Regions from separate parts of the Arthrobacter sp. UNCCL28 genome, predicted to be linked through region 2. Evidence: riboswitches for the same ligand, from Rfam matches in the RefSeq annotation. Region 2 holds a riboswitch; the other holds the start of a gene.

Region 1 (3,395 bases), on a different contig from region 2:
TGGAAGTTGATGCCGACCGCTGCCAGGGAGTTGGTCACCAGCATGGTGCAGTCCTGGGTTACACCAAGCTGTGCGTACGCGGCTGCGGCGATTGCGGCACCAAGGCCACTGGCAGCGGCGGGAGCCTTAGCCGCAGGAGCCGAGGTGTTGACGGCCAGCGTGGCGTTTCCGCCTGTTGCCGTGCTTGCCGCCGGCTCCTTGGTTTCAGCCTTCGCGGGAGCCTTCTTCTCTACGGGAGCCGGAGCCTGCACCGTGGTGACCACGGGGCGTTCGTAGGAGATGGCAACCGTGGAGTCTGCAGCGATGGTGGACTGCACAACCGACTGGACGTCCAAGGTAGACGTCGAGGTGGATTCACGGTCCACTTTGGTCTCGGCAGCGTTGGCTGCGACACTGCCGGTCAGGACCAGGCCTGAAGCTGCGGCAATGACGGCTGCCTGTCGGCCCACGCCGCCGGCGTTTTCACTGACGGCCTTGGCGATCACGGCAAGCGAGCTGGTCTTGGGGGCCTCAGCGCGATGCCGTGCAACCTTGTGTGCACTGGTCATGGTTTTCTCTTTTCGTATCCGCGTGCAGTTGGGGTACACGCGGCTCATTGGCGCGCCGGCACTTGGGGGCATGCCGGCGAACCCCGAATCGGTTTGTTTCTAGCGGAGGGTGAAGAAGGAGGAGGTGCCCGTGGAGGCAGCCGAGTGCAGGAGCGTGCCCTGTCCCGGGTTCAAGGCGCTGATCATCATTCCGTTGCCCACGTAGATGCCTACGTGCGCTCCACCGTTCTGCATGACCAGGTCACCGGGGGCAGGGGTGCTGGTGGGCTTCATGGCCGTCCAGGCGTTGACGCGCGGGATGCTGATGCCGGCCTGGGCGTACACCCACTGGGTGAATCCGGAGCAGTCCCAACCGTTGGGGGTGGTGCCGCCCCAAACGTAAGGGTGCCCGATGCCGGTGTAGGCGATCGCGGCGAGGCCGGAAGCGGCGGCGCTGGAAGCAGCATCCTTGGCTTCGGTGGACTTGGCGGTCACAGCACCTGCTGTGGCCTGGTCGCCGGAGGCCGAGGTGCGTCCGGTGGTCTGGGAAGCGCGCTGGACAACCTTGGGAGCTTCCTTCGTGGCCACTACGGGGCTTTCGAAGGAGACGGTTGCCGTGGGCTCCGCGGTGACTACCGCAGTGGTGACCATCTGCTGGGTGCTGGAGGCTTCCGACTTTGAAACATCGGTGTCTGCTGCCTGGGCCGGCAGACCAACGCTGAGGACGAGACCTGAGGCTGCTGCCAGGACGACAGCCTGGCGGCCGACGGTACCGGCGTTGGATGAAACAGCCTTGGAAAGCGAGTTCAAGGGGTTCGTACGAACCGATTCAGCGCGATGGCGCGCAGGGGTAGTGCGTGATGACACGTAGGTAGCCTCTCCCAATGCCTGCGAGGTGAGCTGTCGGATTCGGATGGGAGTCATCCGGCCGCGCTGCTTCAAGGAAGCTTTTGCGACTTAACCCCAAGGTCTTCTCACGAAGACCAGAAGTGGTTCCCCCGCCCCTGCCAGACGATTTATGCGAACGGACCTTGAGTAGTGGCAGAGCTAGGCAATCCACTCAAGTGCACCGGCCCCCTAAAAAGCCGATGCGCTTTGTACGGTACAACAGTTGAACGCGAATGTCACATTCAGGTCACGAGGCGTGTCACGAATGCGAGAGACGACCATCAAATGGACTAAAGCCAGCCCATGGGGTCAACAACTTCGCCGTTGACCTGTACTTCAAAGTGGAGGTGGCAACCGGTGGAGGCGCCAGTGGTACCGCTGAGCGCCACGGTGTCGCCGCGGGTGACCGTCTGGCCCACCTTGACGGTGAAGGACGACAGGTGGTTGTACGTGGTCTCGAGGCCGTTGCCGTGGTCGATGACCACGCGGTTGCCTCCGCCGTACTCGTGCCATCCGGCGAAGGTGACCTTGCCGGATGCCGCTGCATGGACGGCCGTGCCGCACTGCGCCACAAAGTCCTGGCCGCGGTGGAAGTCACCGGAGCCTCCCGTGAGGGGACTGACGCGGTAGCCGAACGGTGACGCTGTGGTCAGCGTGTCGAGGGGGCTGGCCATGGTGCCTGCAGAGGAGGCACGCTGGATGCTGCCCGCGGACTGGGCGCTGAGCAGTTGCTTCAACTTGCCGTCGGGGTCGGCAGCCGTGGCAACCGCTGCCCGGCTGAAGTCGATTTTGGCCGATGCGGCCGCGGAGACCTCCGGCTGGCTGCCACCGGATACTGCCAGGGCAGACTCGGTCTGGCCTGACTCCGAGGTGGCCATGACGGGGCTTGTGGCCGGCAGACCGACAGTCAAGGCCAGGCCGGTGGCGGCAAGCGCAACTCCGGCCTTTTGCCCGACGCCACTGGCTGCAGCGAAGTCGGCAACCTGGCGCAACGGGCTCTTACGGCGGCGAACCTGGCGTTCGGTGTCGCGTGGCCGGATCTCCGATACGACGCGGGCTGGCCGCAGCTCAGCAGCGGGGCCCGACGCGCGGCGACGGCCCCTGACGTTCTGCGTTGTCAAACTCTATTCCTCTCTAAAAAGCCTGCGAAGTTAGCTGTCGGATTCGGGTCAGAGAGTTTCAAGACCCGGCCCGCACGAAGCGCTCACGGCACACAGGTATCCCAGGAGGTACATGCGTTAATGGGCACTTCTGCTGCGGACTTCACCCCAAGGCTGCTTCTTTAGACAGCCGCTTGTGGTTCCCCCGCCTCTGCCAGTGGTGGATGGCACACCTGTTCCGCTGGCAGAGCTCGGCTCCGGAACAGGTAACGCTTTGGTATCAGCGCTAGTAGATAACTATAGGGGATTAAGGCCCGCAGTAATAAATTCGTTATCAACAGGAACGGGCATGCGGGCGGCAACCCCTTATCACTAATCCCGGAAAACCGCAGGTCACATGCGCGCCGGGCGTTCAAAAGTGAGATATGCCACCGTGCAGCAAGGCAGGGTTGTCTCAGCCAACAGAGACGAAGACGTGTGCCGCAACCTCAGGTGGAAGCTCCAGGGCACCTTCAATGCCTGGGACGCGGACGGAAATGTACTCCCCCACACGTTCCAGCGAGACCGCGGCGCCGGGCCGGATTCCGCCTTCGTCCAACTGGGTAAGAAGCTCAGGCTCAACCTGGATGGGCTCCGCCAAGCGGGTGACCGCTACCCGGGAGTTGGCCGCGTAACCCTCCATGGCCTGCAGGAGGTTGACGTCCACGCGGGGGAATGGCTGGGTGGCAAGACCGCCGAGCGCTTCCAGGCCCGGGATGGGGTTGCCGTACGGGGATTCTGTGGGGTGTTCCAGGAGTTCGTACAGGCGGCGCTCCACGCGCTCGCTCATCACGTGCTCCCAGCGACATGCTTCGTCATGGACATAAGCCCAGTCCAAGCC
Region 2 (3,395 bases):
CACGATCGCCCCGAGGGCATCGACTTGGAGGACGCGGTCAACGTTGGGGATGTTGCCGTCCTTGTCCACAGTTCCGGCCTCGTTGGCCAGGCCCACCATGGTGCCCATGGCGTCGAAGAAGATGCTCAGCAGGATCACGAACGCCAGCAGTGCCGCGGCGATGAACCCCAAGTGCTCGAAGGCGCCGAACGGGTTGGCCTTGCCGATGAGGGACAGGTCCGGGGCGCCCCACTCCGAAAGAGTGGGAGCAACCAGGGACCAGCCGCGGGGGTTGACGTTCTTGCCGTCAAAGCTGGGGCCGATGTGGAGGGTGAATTCGAGGATGGCGGCCAGTGCGGTGGAAACCACAATGCCGATCAGGATGGCGCCGCGGACCTTGCGGACCACCAGCGCGATGGTCAGGATCAGGCCCACTGCGAACACCAGGGTAGGCCAGCCCATGAGCTTGCCGTCCACGCCAAGTCCCAGGGGAACCGTGGTGCCGGCAGCGTCCGGAATCCGCCGGACAAACCCTGCATTGACCAGGCCGATCAACGCAATGAAGAGACCAATGCCCACCACGATCGCGGTCTTAAGGGCTTCCGGAACGGCCTTGAACACGGCAGTGCGGAAACCGGTGAGCACCAGGATGAGCATGGTCACACCGGACAACACCACAAGGCCCATCATGTCCGGCCATGTCAGTTGCGGGTGCGAGGCCACTGTCACGGCGACGAACGCGTTGACGCCCAATCCTGTTGCCACGGCGAACGGGTGCTTGGCCCAGGCGCCCATGAGGATGGTCAGGATGCCCGCTACGAACGCCGTGGTGGCGGCGACGGCGGTGAATCCAAGGGACGCCCCGCTCGAATCAGCCCCGGAGAGGATCAACGGGTTCAGCACCACGATGTAGCTCATGGCGAAGAACGTCGCGAAGCCGCCACGAATTTCCCGTGAGTACGTGGATCCACGTTCAGTAATTTTGAAGTAGCGGTCTACTGCCGAACCTTGTTTAAGCATGAAGGACTCCGGGGATCGAGGGGAGTGTGCTTTCAAATCCTATGCGGTCCGGTAAAGGGCCTCCGGACGATTCGCCTAGTCTGTAAGGAAGCCAACACTAGGAGAAACCGCCCCATGCGTACCATCCGCCCGCTTCTGGCCGCCGTCGTCGCCGCTCTTGCCTTCGCCTCTGCCCTGCTGTTTTCCGCGGCCCCGGCATCTGCCCATGACGTCGCAGAATCCACGACGCCGGCCAACGGCACAGCGGTGGCGGAAGTTCCGGCGTCGGTCTCCATTACGTTCAACAACCGGCCGCTCGCGATCGGTTCGGGCGTGACGGTCACGGCGGCCGGCGAAAACTGGGCCGACGGACCTGTGGAAATCATCGACAACCAGGCCGTTCAGAAGCTGCGCGAAGGCGCTCCCGCCGGCGAATATACCGTCGTGTGGCGCGTCGTCAGCAGCGATTCCCACCCCATCGAGGGCACCTTTACGTTCACCGCCACCGCAGGAAGCACGACGCCGGGTGGCTCGGCAGGTGCCTCGCCGTCGGCCCCGGCTTCATCCTCCGCAGCTGTGCCCACCGCAGGAACCGGGGCGCCGGGAACGGGCAAGAGCGAGCCTGCCGCCGACGCCTCCCAGCCCTTCCCTTGGAGCATTGTTGGGCTGGCCGTGGTTGCTGTTGGTCTCGTTATTTTTCTGGCTGTTACAGCACGCCGGAAACTGGCTGCGTCAAATGACTCTGAGGGCGATTCCGCCGCGGAATAACGGGGTTTTCTACGTAGCTGCGAAGATCTCGAAATGGTCACCGCGACACGCCAGAGGCGCGGTTCTCGTTACTTAAATGTGACTTCGGCGTGATCATCGCGTACGGTTATACCTGTGCCTGTTCCACGTAGCGGGCACTTCCGGCCTGATTGCCTAGCTCTGCCGCAGTCCGGAATCCGTTCGCAGACAAACCTTACGGCAGAGACGGGGAACCCATTTTAGGTCGCTTTCGAGCGTGCCTTGGGGTGAAGTCACGAAGCTTCCGCGTAACAGCGGGGCGTAGTGGCCGGGTGACTCCCATCCGAATCCGACAGCTAACCTCGCAGGCATCGGGAGAGGCTCTTTCATGTCTTCACGCATTCTTCGCGGCCGTCGTAAGGCGGACAGCGTACGTCCTAATCCGTTCATCTCGATCTCCAAGGCAGTCGCCAGCAACGCTTCCGGCGCTGGCCGCCAGGCAGCTGTCATCGCAGCAGCCTCTGGCCTTGTCCTGACCGGCTCCATTGCTGCCCACGCAGCTGAAGCTCCGGTTCAGCGGGACTCCAGCCCCGCCACGGTCGCTGAGACCGTTTCCGAGGCTCCCACCCAGGTTGTGACCGCACTGGCCACCGCCACCGTCAACTTCGAGCGCCCTGCTGTTGCTTCCGTAGCAGCTCCGGTCATCGAAAAGCCGGCTCCGGTTGCTCCGGCTCCCGTCGCCAAGAAGGCTGCAGTCACCACCGCAGCTGCAACGGCTCCTGTTGCCAAGGCTGCTGCTGCCGCTCCGGCCGCCGCTGCTCCTGCTCCTGCAGCAGCTGCTGCCCCGGCCGTCGGTGGCGTCAACGCTGCCATGGTCGCCTCGGCCTACGCCCAGATCGGCATCATGCAGGACTGCACCGCCATGGTGGAGCGGGCACTCGGTTCCGCAGGCATCCCTGTTGGCGACCTCGGTCCCATGCAGTTCATGAACTACGGCAAGGTTGTCAGCTCACCCCAGCCCGGTGACATGATCGTCCAGTCCGGCCACGTTGCCATCTACATCGGCAACGGCCAGGCAATCAGCGGTGGCATCAATGGCAACCAGACGGGTATCCACCCGATCAGCTGGTTGACTGCTACGGGTCCCCTGACCTACGTACGCGCTGGCGCATAAAGCCTCACGCTTCAGTTCAAAGGCCGGTGTCTTCGAAGAACCAATCTTCGAGGACACCGGCCTTTGGCGTTAAGTTATGTGAGTAAAAGTTCGGAGTCAGGTTCGACGCCGGTAGGGCGCGTCATGAATCCGTGCGCAGGAGGGTCCTTCTTCGCCCAAACGGCGCTTCAGGGGCGGCCCCGGAGCCTTTGTCCGCTAAGCGGTGGCTATGCCCGGCCCTGCGGCAAGGGCGACCTTGGATGAGATCGTCTGGCCCACGGCCTTTGCCTGCCGAAGCACTTCCTTCGGTGTGGGCGTGATGAGTTCGCCGACTCCGACGAGGTGCATTCCGACAGCCCGCATGGCCGCGGACAGGTTCTGGCCGATCGCTATGCCCAGTTCCGCCAGCATGCGGCGCAACTGGCTCTGGGCACAGCGTGTCACCACTATGTGGTCGGCCAAAAGGACGCCGCTGGCAGTGTGCACTGCCCATTGGCGGCGCGTGGATTCCAAGGGGCCGGAGGCGTGGAGCCCTGTC

What was found. Region 2 has a riboswitch for cyclic di-AMP ahead of BLQ01_RS15525 (NlpC/P60 family protein). Riboswitches for the same ligand answer to the same signal wherever they lie in the genome.
Region 1: another riboswitch for cyclic di-AMP. It lies ahead of BLQ01_RS08455 (C40 family peptidase); the one in region 2 lies ahead of BLQ01_RS15525 (NlpC/P60 family protein).

The regions. Positions count from the first base shown of each region.
Region 1 is NZ_FMWE01000002.1:856,544-859,938, forward strand. Features, by position in the region: gene BLQ01_RS08450 (NlpC/P60 family protein) at 1-548, opposite strand, end outside; gene BLQ01_RS08455 (C40 family peptidase) at 648-1,394, opposite strand; cyclic di-AMP (ydaO/yuaA leader) riboswitch at 1,399-1,567, opposite strand; gene BLQ01_RS08460 (M23 family metallopeptidase) at 1,706-2,536, opposite strand; cyclic di-AMP (ydaO/yuaA leader) riboswitch at 2,541-2,782, opposite strand; gene BLQ01_RS08465 (iron-dependent transcriptional repressor DtxR) at 2,970-3,395, opposite strand, start outside.
Region 2 is NZ_FMWE01000005.1:238,853-242,247, forward strand. Features, by position in the region: gene BLQ01_RS15515 (NCS2 family permease) at 1-999, opposite strand, end outside; gene BLQ01_RS15520 (copper resistance CopC family protein) at 1,114-1,746, shown strand; cyclic di-AMP (ydaO/yuaA leader) riboswitch at 1,897-2,089, shown strand; gene BLQ01_RS15525 (NlpC/P60 family protein) at 2,093-2,878, shown strand; gene BLQ01_RS15530 (NAD(P)/FAD-dependent oxidoreductase) at 3,074-3,395, opposite strand, start outside.